Regions from separate parts of the Shewanella bicestrii genome, predicted to be linked through region 2. Evidence: riboswitches for the same ligand, from Rfam matches in the RefSeq annotation. Region 2 holds a riboswitch; each other region holds the start of a gene.

Region 1 (4,649 bases), 670 kb from region 2:
GTGCATGGCATTGAGAATGTCGCCATTATCGGCATCAATTTCCCAGGCGAACAGACCACCGAGCTGATTGGCCAGCACGTATTGACCCTTGGCTTTAACAGAACGAGCATCGTCGAAGGTAATTAAATCACCCGTAGATGCATTAAACACCGATGGTGCTTCAGCGGTTTCATCATAGGCATAGCTCCAACCTGCGCCCATATAATCCTTGGCGATCTGGCGATAATCCACTACGCCCGCTTCCCAAGTGCCCTTCACTTTGCCCGTTGCAGTGCCCGTGAAAGGATTGTTACCGCTATAGCCATTGACCCCAGTCCAGCCGCGGCCGTACATCGCTGCGCCGACCACAATCTTACCCGGGGTCACCCCTTGAGAGAGCAGGGCTTTTACGCCTTTGTCCGTGGTGTAACGGGTATTAGGATCCCAGCTCGCCTCATAGAGATTGGTTTGATGTCCAAGCTCTGTATTGGTCCAGCCGCCGTTAAAGTCGTAACTCATCAGGAAGATGTAATCCATATATTGCTGCGCCGCCTGATAATCGACCTTAGCAATCTTATCGCCACCCGCACTGATGGCCGACGTCAGCTCATAGGTGCGTCCGGTTTCGGCGCTGAGCTCATCGAGCATCGCCCGCAGTTCACGCATCAGGGTGACATAGGTTTGTCCGTCGTTGGCATTACCTAAGCTTGGGTTAGCACCACTGCCGCCGGGGAATTCCCAGTCGATATCGACACCATCGAAGAACTTCCAGGTCTGTAAAAATTCCTTCACTGAGGCGACAAAGGTATCGCGCTTGGTTTTATCCCCTAAAAAGTAGAAGGGATCGGAGAGCGTCCAGCCACCAACGGAGGGGAGGATCTTCAGATCGGGATAGGCTTGTTTTAACGCCATCAATTGACCAAAGTTGCCTTTGTAGGGATCGGAATACTCACTCACCCCCGCCTGCGGCATTTGTACCGCTGCCCAAGGGTCGTGGATCGCCACTTTAAAATCAGCACGGCCAGCACAGGCGCGCTGCAATGCCTCAAAGCTGCCTTCGATTTCCTTTAAGCTGTCATTGATGCCATTGCCGCCACAAATCGGTGTAAAGCCATATAAAATATGGGTTAAGTTTTGTGCTGGGATCTTATCGACGGGGAACTTACGCCCATAAACACCCCACTCCACAAAGTAACTTCCCACCACTTTGCCGGATTTATTCGCATAGGGACGATTGTTTTCTTTCAAAGGCGCATTGAGTGGCAGTAAATGACTGCCATCGGTATCGGCGACTAAGATTTCCCTCGCATCACTGGCGCTGCAACCTTCGTTATTACAAAGCTGCACGCGCATTTGATAGCGCCCGCCCTTATTGACCTTGAAATTGGCCGTACCCGCCGCACTCGATGGACCTTCCCATGCTACATTTCCATTGAGTAACACCTGCGCCTTATTGCCGATATCGCCGTTATATAAGTTCCACGTCACCGACACATCGGCGGCATCTTTAACCGTCACTAATTGGTTATAGGCTGAGGCAGCTTGATTCACCTCGATAATGGCAAACTTGGTTTCCCCCCAACCTAAAGTCGGTTTACCGGGGAGCGCCGCAAAGGCTTGAAAACTGGCAGCGGATGCCAGCACAGAGGCCACCAGCATCGCCGAGGTGGAGATTTGAGTCTTAAACATGAGATTTCCCTATTGAGTAAGTTATGCATCAATAAGGCAAACAAAGCGTAGACAGGAAACAACACTCTTAAAACCATGTGCGTACAACGGCAGCATGAAGAAACAACCTGTGGTATCCCCGCTATCATAGGTACAAACGAACCCTTAGACCGGAGGCTTTGCGTCCCAATCTTTCAATTGGTTTGCCTTTTTCACTAATGACAACGTTGTCATTGCGTTAATTAGCATATGCCGCTATAGCGTTAAATTGCAACTAAATATTAACAAACGGGCCGTTGTACCGATTATCAACGCAGTATTGGCTTTAAAGAAAAGTAAAACCATTGAGTGCAAAAAATAAGCAATGAATTGTATTTAAAAGGATTGCTTAAGCTATGGCTCCTATCATCGACTCGTATCGCCAATAGGGAAGACAATAAAAATAAATCGAAAGTCTTAAGAAAGCGGTTTGCAAGACGCAACTTGATAACTCGTGCAAACAAAAATGCGGTCATCGAACGAGGTGATATGCAGAGTGCACTGCAAACACACAAATCCGATGGCCGCATGCTGTTGTTCTCGACCCAAAAGAAACCAATATCTGAACCAATATCAGCGTCAGTAAGCCAAGATTAATAGCCTGAACGAACTTATCACACCTCAATCTTGGTCTATCCGCACCTCAATCGAAAACCGTTAGGCGGCGTCCTTCGAGTAATCCCTAGCCAAGATCACCGATAAGCCACGACAGACTAAGGTCTCCATATCATCGACACGATTAATCTTCATTTCGGCTAACGGTGCACTGAGAGCCATGCGTCTTAAACTATCCAGACAACCCTTGTAGTACGGCGCGCTGTTCATCATGCCGCCCGCTAACCAAATCCGATTAGGATTAAACAGATTGACCGCCCACGCTAACCCCATTCCCAGATAAGTGCCGGCGAGATATAAATCATCGGCGGTGGAAATCTTACGGCTGCGGATAGAATCGCCGCTGGCGAGCTGCTCGAGACTAAACTCCCCCGCCTCCGTCATCACTCGGCAATGCCCAAGCTCCCCCGCCACTCCCGTAGCCCCCGTAAAAGCCTTGCCGCTCAACGCGATCGACATGCCAATCCCAGTGCCACACATGACTAACAACTCACAGGCATATTTTTCATCACAGGTTGCCTGCATACCGGCGTCGATATCATTGCAGATAAACTTAAGTTCACCTTGGGTTTTCAAGGTTTCAAAGCTTAGCCCATTGAGACCGGGCAGCGATTTACAGGACACCAAACGATTCTGTTGTACGAGTCCTGGTACAGCGATCGCTAAATGGTAGTGCTGTAAATCATAATCCCGTTCCAGCGCCGCGATTTGATCATTTAAATCTTCAATTTTAAAGCCTTCACCCGTGGGGATTTTATATTGTTCTGTATGCCCCTTGAGTTGAAGTTCAAACAGGGCTTTGCTACCGCCCACGTCTATTGTTAATGTTTGCATCGCCAACTCCACTGATACATGTGCTCCCCTCTGACCCCGAGCGGAGATGGCGAATGTTAGCATAATGGGTAAATATTAGCGATTGAATAAAACTTAAGTAGCTAATTTGTAAGAATTAGTCGGAAGAACTGAGTGATAAAGATAACATTTCAATTTGGAAATTAGTCTAAGATCACAACCCTTGTTACTGCAAAGTGATGCCGAAAAAACAAAATTGTATACAAAATCCTTTATTCCATCCCCTTGCATCTTAGCCGTTGAGCTTGCGATAATCGCCGCCAATTCGCATCCTTTTCGCCAGCATTACGCATTATAATTTTGGCTGCCTACGTCAGCCGCCAATGCCAATATTTGGAGCCCCTATGTCATTATCATCCCAACAGCCTAATAAGATTGCTAACCGTCTTGCCGCCATTCGTAGTGAACTCACCAGTGCCAATTTAGATGCCTTTATCATCCCGCGCGCGGACGAGTACTTAGGCGAATATGTGCCTGAGCATAACGAGCGTCTGTACTGGGCAACGGATTTTACTGGCTCAGCGGGCATGGCCATTGTCTTAAAGGACAAAGCAGCCATCTTTACCGATGGTCGTTACACGGTGCAAGTGCGTCTGCAAGTGGATGCAAATCTCTTTAGTTATGAAAGCCTAACTGACACACCGCAAATCGAATGGCTATGCGATACGCTTGCCGCTGGTTCACGTGTAGGCTTCGATGCCCGTTTACACACCTTAGCTTGGTTTGAAAACGCCAAAGCGACGTTAGCAAAAGCCCAAATTGAATTGGTTGCCGTCGAACAGAATCCGATTGATAAGCACTGGCAAAATCGACCTGCACCGTCGAGCGCAGCTATCACGTTATTTAGTAATGAGAGCGCGGGTAAAACCAGCCTGCAAAAACGCACCGAGATTGGCGCACTAGTCAAAAAAGCCGGCGCCGATGTCGCGCTGATCGCCGCTTTAGACTCCTTCTGCTGGCTGCTCAATATCCGTGGTAATGACGTGCCGCGTCTGCCTGTCGTGCTCGGCTGCGCGCTACTTCACGCCAATGGCGATATGCAACTGTTTACCGATTTAAGCAAACTCCCTGAAGGCATTGAGGAACACGTTGGAGCGGGTGTGAGCTTTAAGAGCGAAGCTTCGCTTGCCGATACCTTGGCAAGCTTACAGGGCGTGAAACTGCTCGCCGATCCAAACTCTGCCAACGCTTGGGCACAAAATATTGCCCGCGATGCAGGCGCCAAGTTAATTGCCGGAATTGACCCGGTCTCCCTGCCTAAGGCACAGAAAAATGCCGCCGAATTAGCGGGCATGCGCGCCAGCCATATCCGCGATGGTGTGGCCGTGAGCCGTTTCCTCGCTTGGCTCGATGCCGAGGTCGCGGCCAATCGTCTGCACGATGAAGCAACCCTCGCCGACAAATTAGAAAGTTTCCGCCTCGAAGATCCACAGTATCGCGAGCCAAGTTTCGATACCATTTCCGCCGCTGGCGCCAATGCGGCCATGTGCCACTAC
Region 2 (4,649 bases):
AAGTTTTTGGCATCTACCACTAACCCTGTCACCGACTGAAAGTTTTTGGTCGAACCAACAATGTTCATCGGTGCTGCGGTTGCTCCGCCTGACAGATTCTCTACACCATTAGCCTTGAAGGTCACAATTTGATCGGCAGTATGAGCCGCCACTGTGGTTACCCAAGGTGATGAATGGTCGGCCGTCATTAACTCAGGACCTGAGTTACCCGCAGCCACGGCCACAAATACGCCCGATGCCGCCGCATTCAAGAAGGCTTGTTCCATTGGCTCTGACCATGGGTCTTCTTCTAATCCACCGAGTGAAGCATTGATAACGTCAACATTATCGATAGCAGATTGTTCAATTGCCGCCACGATGGCCGACGTTGGACAACCTGCATAAGGATCTCCCGAACCACCTGGCCAGCAGACTTGATAGGCGATGATATTGGCGTGTGGAGCCATACCCGACACTTGCGGTAACACTAACCCCGTTTCTATCCCTTTGCCGTCTGGAGTGTATTCGGTAATGGTATGAGGTAAGTCTTTGATCACGTTACCCGCAATAGTACCGGCAACGTGAGAACCATGGCTGTTATAATCCAAACCGATTGCGGGACGGGTCTCGCTAAATACCGGATCGGTATACGCCTTAGTAATTTCTGGATAGGAATAAATCCCGATCAACTTATCGTTACAGTATTCAGGCGAAGCCGCACAATCACCTAAGTATTTGCCATTGAGCGGGTTGGTATGTTTGTAACCATCACCACCCACGGCGGCAAATGAAGGATGGTCAGCATTAATACCGGTATCGATAACACCGACAACCATACCTTCACCCATATTGGAGCTATTGAGCGCACTGTTGCTCCATACACTCGTCGCCCCTGTTTGGTCTGGCGTGCTAAAGGTTTTAAGCTCGTAGATTTTTTCACGGGTAATGCGTTTAACGCCGGGCACCTTCGCCAGTTTGGCCGCCTGCTCCTGCGTCATTTCAGTGACAAAACCGTTAAGCGCAACCGAAAACTCACGACCGACTTTTAAATCGAGTCCCTGTAATGTTTGCGCTTGTGAGACAACAGCAGCACGTTTTTCTGCCAGATAGTTGTTATAGGCTTTGAGCTGGGGCTGGTTTAAGTTGAGCGGTGCTTTGGTATTTCGTGCCTTAGCAACCGTAGTCTGTGTCGCGGCCAACTGACCGACACCACCCTGATAGGTCGAAATAGGAGCATCACTAAGTTGTACTATATACTTGTGAACACCTTGAATATCGGCTTCAGCATTGAAGACTGCATGTTGTTTTTTAATTGTTTTATTGACTTGGTTTTCCCAAGTAAAAGTGTCTTCCGCTAATGGTTTGGGCGCGTAATCCGCAGGTGCGGGTCCCCATGCTGAAGACGGTTCGACCGTATTAAGTGCGCTTGTTGAAGCAATACCGCTTCCAACGTATAAAGCGGTCGCCACCATCACGGCGACTTTATTGTGTGTAAGCATTATCTTCCCTTTTATCCACGATTAACTGTCATTAAATGCAACATAATTACAACATCGCGGATAATTGCCGTTAGTGCATAAGGCGTCAATTCGATAAGGGCGTTTGCTACAAAATGCTACTTGTAAAACAATGTATTAAATAAAATACAGCCCCCATTTCGTGAGGTTTAACTAAGTGATAAATGGGGATGTTTATCATCCCTAACGCTGGTTAAATGTTAAAAAATTGCAGCATTAAAAAACCGTCAGAGAGTGAGTAAATGAGCCATCCAACCGTACATCAAATTGAATCTCGAGCCATGCTCGACACACTGTTGAATCAACACCATGCGGTAGTTTTGCTCTTTGGGGCACCAAGCTGTGGTGTGTGTCAGGCCCTAAAGCCTCAGATTGCGGATTTGTTGGCGAGAGAGTTTCCCCAAATGGCGCTGGCATATATCGATTGTGAGGCCCAAGGCGAGATTGCCGCTAGCTACCAGGTCTTTAGTTTGCCAGTGGTCGAAACCGTGTTTTATGGCAAAACCTTTGGGCGTTTCTCGAAGGTGTTTTCATTGAATGATATCCGTCACGCCATCGCGCGGCCTTACTCATTAGTATCGCAAGAACACACTGAGGAAGAATGAGTGATCTAGAATCGAATACCGTCCTAACAATCGAACAAAGCAACAAGAGCTGGTATTGATGATAAGGAGTCCCATAACAACGAGACTCCGAATTCGATTGTGGTTAAGGAGTCACTACAATAGAAGATAAACTGACACTTCCCGACTTATTCGGTGATAGGTAAATCGAACCAATCACTAGGTTCTGCGTCCTGCGGGGCAAAGCGTACTTGCAATAATGGGCTTTCACTGCCTTCATATTTTATGGAGTCTTCAACAACAGTTTTCCCCGCCCCTTTTCCGCCACAACTTGCCACTGAATTGGTTGAGTTAACCGAATTTAGTGCAACCGAATTACCAGTTAACGTAAAACCTGTCACCATCTGTTGCTTATTTTTGCGAGAATCAAAATTGACCACTTTATTTATATCATAGGAAATTTCCGCCTCTTCACTATGATATTTGAGAGTCCCTTGGTTATTCGCGCTCCCATTTGTTGTACCCGAGCTACCCGTCCACCATTCACAGGTCCAAGTCACTGTACCTTCAGCAAAAAAGCGGAACTCTAGAGCAGAGGCATTCGTCTGTAATTGGCTATTATTCCAGTCAAATACCGATTGAATATCTCCTTTGCCAATAAAACCATTACCATTTTCATCATAGGTAACAGTGGCATTAACGGAACTTGCAAACACAAAGGTAGCTAACGCTACGAGTGTCGATTTAAATTTCATATATTCTCCGAAAGGTAAAAAACAAATATCCATATCCCGTTAGCGCATGCATTGGGTTTGCATATCGCCAAGGTTTTTCACCTGATTCGGCAACTCAGCCATCTTAATAACAGCCTGTACAATAAGATCCGAAGCTTTGCGACCCCGTTTCACAACGGGTGTGCCTGTTCGTCAGTTGACGTAGGAAAATAAGCCAAGCTTAAAATCCTACTATAAGATGATAGATAAAAATGAAGGCGTCAAACTTTAGTATTAAATTTATTCGACGTTAAGCGGTTGAATAACTAACGCTTATGGCAACCAGCCGCTGTTAATCATCCGCATTTAACAGGGAGTAAGCCCCCTAATCAGGACTGCGACTCACCTCTACCGAATAACCTTCATCCTGCTTGATAAAATCGACAAAGTTTTTGATGGCGGGCAAGGCATCTTCCCTATGGTGGGAGACGTACAACAATTGGCTGAGATGATGCTCGGCAATCATATCCAAAGCCCGCATCACTAAGGTGCGATTGATAAAGTCGAGCCCTTGATATGGCTCATCCAAAATCAATAATAACGGCTGTTTAATCAAGGCTCGACCTATGAGTAATAGCCGCTGTTGACCGTAATCCAGTTTTTTAAAGCCCGTGCTAGCAAACTCACTCATGTGCAAAATTGCCAACCACTCCTTGGCCAGATCCAATTGGGGTTTAGTGGGCTTGTGATACAGGCCGATGGAATCGTAAAAACCTGACAATAAGACATCGAGCGCCGAACAACTGACGCGATACTGTAAATGCAATGCCGACGACACTATGCCAATCCGTTGTTTAATCTGCCAAATACTCTCACCGCTACCACGGGGTCGGCCAAAGAGGGTAATGTCATTGCTGTAGCACTGGGGATGGTCGCCCAAAATCAGTCCGAGCAGAGTACTCTTGCCACAACCATTGGGCCCTCGCACTTGCCAATGCTGGCCCGCGCTAATCCGCCAATTCACCCCTTTAAAAATCAAGCCGCTCACATATTCGACCTTGCCGTTTTTAATGTCGACTATCGGGTCAAACGCCTCGGCATTGTGGCGTTGACGCGCCATCAATGCCAAGAGTTCGGCGCTGCGGCTGGCCGAAAGCGCATTAAGCTGCGCCATCACAGGATGTGTATGCCACTGCTCAATCGACATGGGCGCGCTTAGTTGATGCACATGCTGACCCGATTTGAGCATATCGCTATTAAACAGCGCCACATGGCTAATACAGGGCGGTAATTCTTCTTGGCGTGAGGTAATGATTAGCAGCTGCGTATGTTCGGCAACCTCCACCAGTAACTGCGACAGGCTAAGCTGATGCTCGATATCCAGCCCTGCATAAGGGTCATCTAAAATCAGCAGGTTGGGCTCAGTTGCCAGCGCCCGCGCTAACATCACTCGCCGGGTTTCACCGGTCGATAACTGCCTAAACCCGCGATGCTTTAAATGGGTTAATTCAACTTTCTGTAAAATGGCCGCCAAGTGTGCATCATTTAGGCAGCATTCCTGCACCAATGACTCGACCGTCGAGCCGTAATCGAGTTCGTCCTTTTCTAATTCCCGCTCCAGCAGCGCCTGTTGCAAACCGAGAGACACCCAGCCAATTCGCGCGGGCAGCCCCGTAATTTGCCCCGCATCGGGCTCAATATCCCCCGCCAATATTCGCCCAAGCAATGAACCGCTGTAACTGTCGGTCGCAAAAATCGCCCAATGCTGCGCAGGCATTAGCTGCCAATCTTCAACCACTAACAGTTCATTACCGCGGCCGTAGCGTAATCCCTTAACGGCTATCGCCTGAGAGTCTGTGGTGTAATGCTGCATTGAG
Region 3 (4,649 bases), 1.8 Mb from region 2:
GCGTAACCCATTGACGAATTTGAAAGATCCACAAGCGATGTGGGACTTCTGGTCATTAAACCCTGAAGCCATGCATCAAGTGACGATTCTGATGTCTGACCGTGGTATTCCGGCAAACTACCGCCAAATGCATGGTTATGGTTCGCATACTTTCTCGTTCTGGAATGCTAAAGGTGAGCGTTTCTGGGTGAAGTTCCACTTCAAATCGCAGCAAGGCGTGGTGAACTTAACTAATGAGCAAGCCGATAAGTTAAAGGGTATCGACCCTGACTCATCCCAGCGCGATATGGTGGTAGCTGTGACCGACGGTAACTTCCCTCGTTGGACTGTGAACGTACAGATTATGCCTGAGGCTGATGCCAACACTTACCATATCAACCCATTCGATTTGACTAAGGTGTGGCCACATGGCGATTACCCGTTAATTGAGATTGGTGTGTTAGAGCTAAATCGTTTACCGCAAAACTACTTTGCCGAAGTCGAGCAAGTGGCATTAGCACCGAGCAACTTAGTACCAGGTGTGGGCGCATCGCCCGACAAGATGTTGCAGGCGCGTTTATTCGCCTATGCCGATGCGCAGCGTTACCGAATTGGGGCGAACTACAACCAGTTACCCGTAAACTGCCCACATGCGACTAAAGCTAACCATCACCAACGTGCGGGTGCCATGGCGGGAACACAATGCCCGTACCACGGTAGTCAAACCGGTGGCGATGCCGCGGCTAACTATGGCCCAAACAGCACAGCGGGTGCTTTAGTTGAACCGGCAAACTTTGCCGAGCCACCACTGCGTTTAGATGGCGAAGCAGCGCGTTACAGCCGTTACAATCAGGATGATTACACTCAGGCGGGTAACTTGTATCGCATCTTCAGCGAAGCCGAGAAAGCACGCTTAGTGGAAACGATTTCTGGCTCACTGCGTCAGGCAAGTGTAGAGGTACAGCAACGTATGCTGGCACATTTCCACAAAGCCGATGCTGATTACGGTCAACGTATCCAAACTGCACTCGGGTTATAAGTTAATTCGTTAACCCCATAAAAAAGGCCAGTGTTATCACTGGCCTTTTTGTTTATCTTCATTTTATCAATCAGTTAACCATTAAGGTTGCTACGCCGAGCAGGGCAAACAAAATTGCGCAGCCCCTGTGGATCCACTTCATTGGTAATTTTTCGGCACTAAAATGTCCCGCAATAACCACTGGGACGTTCGCTAGCAACATACCCAAAGTAGTACCTGCAACCACCATGGCTAAGGCATCGTATTTAGCGGCTAAAACGACAGTTGCGATTTGGGTTTTGTCGCCCATTTCGGCGATAAAGAACAGAATAAAGGTCGCAACAAAGGGTCCCATCTTATAGAAACGGCTCTCTTCGGCGTCCACTTTATCGGGGATCAGTACCCAGAGTGCAATCGCAAAGAAGGAGGCGGCAACCAAGTAGCGTGCTACATCTGGGCTCACCCAGTTAATCGCCCATTGGCCAAGCCAGGCGGCGGCAAAATGGTTAAACAGAGTCGAGAGTAAAATACCCATGATAATCGCGGTTTTATTTTTAAATCTTGCAGCGAGTAATAGGGCAAGCAGTTGGGTTTTATCGCCAATCTCGGCGATGGCAACCGTAAAGGTTGAGGCGAGTAACGCTTCCAAGTGTGATCCTTTTAGGGGTGGTTTTTGACATAAGCACAATAGACCGTCCACCCCTAGGTGCGGTTACTGTGCTCAGGTCTTGCAGGACAAATCGATGATTTGCTGTGAACACCATGGCATGCGGCCAAGTATGTTGATGTTCACCCTGAATATCGATGGCTCGAAATCCAGTTAGCTACTCCCCCGAAGCGAGGTGGGCATTATACCCAAGTGCAACAGGGTTTCAAGATTAAACTCATCGAGTCAGAGGGCAAATAATCTGACAGGTGCCAATAAAATACCGCTCAGTGTTTTGTAACGCATTGAATTGTAATAATTTAAATTTTGACAACGCTGTCTTTTGTTGTTAGGTTAGCCGGGTCTCAATGTTTAAGTTACATACTGTTAACTTAAATGGAGATCCACCGTATTTGGCAAACTAATTGAAAAATTAGGACGCAAAGCCTCCGGTCTAAGGTTGTAAAGGGATGTTGAAACTAAGATAGCGGGGTTGCCTCAGAATTGAGCTGATGCTTTCAATTCTTTGAAAAATAAACGGCTTTGCTTAATGCTGTTTTGCCTAAATACCACTTTTATACCTATGCCAATCTCGTCGAGAAAGGCGCCCTACGGAGTACAATAAAGTGGCACATCTAACTGCTTTTACATCAATCACAAATGCTAACCGTAAACACCCAAAACTGGCTCGTTTAAGCCTGATTGCCTTGGCCCTAAGCGCTACGAGTGCGCTAGTTAGCCAAACGGCGTCGGCCCACGGTTATGTGGTTTCACCTGAATCACGTTCATATGCCTGTAAAACTGGCAGCAATTTAAACTGCGGCGCCGTTCAATGGGAACCGCAAAGTGTTGAAGGCCCATCAGGTTTTCCTGAGTCAGGCCCTGCCGACGGCAAAATTGCCAGTGCAGCCAACGCGGCGTTTTCTCCCTTGGATGAACAGAGCCCAAGTCGTTGGTCTAAGCATGACATTAAGTCGGGTTGGAATGACTTTAGCTGGCAGTTCACCGCTAACCATGTGACCCGCAATTGGCGTTACTATTTAACTCGTCAAGGCTGGGATCAAAACCAAGCGTTGAGCCGTGCAAGCTTTGACTTAGCTCCCTTCTGTGTGGTCGACGGTGGCATGGTTCAGCCGCCTAAGTTAGTGACACATAACTGTTATGTGCCTGAAGACAGAAGCGGTTATCACGTGATTTTGGCCGTGTGGGAAGTGGGTGATACCACCAACAGTTTCTATAATGCTATCGATGTGAACTTTAGCTCAGGTGTTGTGGTGCCGGGCGAGTGGACCGATATTGGCGATATCAATCCGTCACTCGATCTTAAGGCGGGCGATAAGGTGATGACGCGGGTGTTTGATGCTAATGGCGAGCAAACTGCCAAGCAAACTCAGATAACCATTGCCGACACCACTCAAGGCGCCAAGCAAAATTGGCCATTCCTGTTAGCCAGTGCCATTAATGCCCAGCAGCCACAACTTAAGGCGGGGCAGAAGAATGCCTCAGGGGTGATCTCGCCCGTCTACGGTAAAAATGAGATTTATGCCGCGCCTAATTCGGGCCTAGAGCGAGTGGAAGTGAGCTTTGATATTGCGCCTGCGCCGGGCAATCAGCTCGATGTCACGTCACTGGCCGATGATTACACCATTGTCGATGGTGCCGCAAAGGTCAGTTTCGATGTCAGCACTAATGCGGAAATGCAGGTCTCGGCTTACCTGTTTAGCCACGATGGCACGGCAGCTGGATATGTCACGCAAGCGGTCAACAATACTAGTGCGAGTCTAGTGCTTGATGTCGTCGCGCCAAAGGCTGGCCATTATCACTTACAAGTGAAGGGCGAGCCGAAGCAAGGCGAAGTTATCCAGCAAAACTTCGATCTGTTCTTAAAAGATCAAACCACAGCGCCGGATGCCGATTTTGTCTTCCCCGAGGGAGTTAAAAACTATGTGGCGGGCACTAAAGTGCTGCAACCTAAAACTGGCAAGGTCTATCAATGTAAACCTTGGCCTTACAGCGGTTATTGCATGCAATGGTCGCCAACTGCAACTGGGTTTGAACCGGGTGTCGGCGGCTCTTGGAATATGGCTTGGACTGAGCTGTAATCGGTTAACTGGGGAATAAGCGGATTGTGAGTCGCGTTAATCCGCTTTAGCGCAATCCCGTATCCCCGTGAGCGAATCGCTAAACTGATTGATAAACCCTGCAATGCCACAGGTGTTGCAGGGTTTATTGTTTTGATAACAGTTCCGCCTCGATTTTTTATCTTTTACTCACATTTCCCCTTCGGATAGCCAAAGCGGCGTCATCTTTGTCTATAACTGGCTTGCCCGCTGGGGTTGGCTCTGTTAATGTCCAGAGCTATCTTCTTTTACGCGCGATGTCGCTGCTTTGCTAAGGCAATCACGGTTGAAATTAATGTCACTTTTCTGCAAACGATTTAGTTAGCCTCAATGGCGACTGGGTTGAAATATTCAAAAGCTATTGGGGCCAATTGATCTGCTCTTTGAGATCGGATTGGATGCTTTAAGTTTAGTGACGCTTTTCGTTTGAGATTGCTGTTGGCTTAATCACAGAGTGCGCAAGGCTTTATCCTTCAAATCTACTCAAAAAACCTTAAAAAATAATAATTAATACTTGAACAGGATAATTGTGTGAATTCAAAAATGTTAGGCTCGATAGCCATTGTCGCGGGGACCGCCATTGGCGCGGGAATGTTAGCCTTACCCTTAGCCACGGCCGCTTTAGGCATGGTGCCAGCCATTTTGTTAATGGTGGTGATTTGGGGCTTGTCAGCCTATACCTCATTGTTAATGCTTGAGATTAACCTACGCTCAGGCGTCGGTGATAACGTCCACGCCATCACGGGCAAACTCCTCGGCAAGAAAGGCCAAATGGTGCAAGGCGCCTCCTTTCTCAGCTTACTCTTTGCCTTAACGGCGGCGTATTTGACAGGCGGCTCATCGCTGTTAGTGCTTAAAGCCAAAAATATGTTCGACCTAGTGTTAG

The links. Region 2 has a riboswitch for cyclic di-GMP ahead of CF168_RS03055 (hypothetical protein). Riboswitches for the same ligand answer to the same signal wherever they lie in the genome.
Region 1: linked by a shared signal. The riboswitch ahead of CF168_RS05930 (glycosyl hydrolase family 18 protein) and the one ahead of CF168_RS03055 (hypothetical protein) in region 2 are both predicted to bind cyclic di-GMP.
Region 3: linked by a shared signal. The riboswitch ahead of gbpA (N-acetylglucosamine-binding protein GbpA) and the one ahead of CF168_RS03055 (hypothetical protein) in region 2 are both predicted to bind cyclic di-GMP.

Annotation. Positions count from the first base shown of each region.
Region 1 is NZ_CP022358.1:1,339,805-1,344,453, reverse strand. Features, by position in the region: gene CF168_RS05930 (glycosyl hydrolase family 18 protein) at 1-1,668, opposite strand, end outside; cyclic di-GMP riboswitch class I at 1,777-1,865, opposite strand; gene CF168_RS05925 (ROK family protein) at 2,344-3,135, opposite strand; gene CF168_RS05920 (aminopeptidase P family protein) at 3,498-4,649, shown strand, end outside.
Region 2 is NZ_CP022358.1:674,799-679,447, reverse strand. Features, by position in the region: gene CF168_RS22620 (S8 family peptidase) at 1-1,478, opposite strand, end outside; gene CF168_RS03060 (thioredoxin family protein) at 1,739-2,101, shown strand; gene CF168_RS03055 (hypothetical protein) at 2,248-2,814, opposite strand; cyclic di-GMP riboswitch class I at 2,900-2,989, opposite strand; gene CF168_RS03050 (ATP-binding cassette domain-containing protein) at 3,158-4,645, opposite strand.
Region 3 is NZ_CP022358.1:3,706,438-3,711,086, reverse strand. Features, by position in the region: gene katB (catalase KatB) at 1-1,018, shown strand, start outside; gene CF168_RS16250 (TMEM165/GDT1 family protein) at 1,089-1,646, opposite strand; cyclic di-GMP riboswitch class I at 2,049-2,144, shown strand; gene gbpA (N-acetylglucosamine-binding protein GbpA) at 2,270-3,745, shown strand; gene CF168_RS16240 (aromatic amino acid transport family protein) at 4,307-4,649, shown strand, end outside.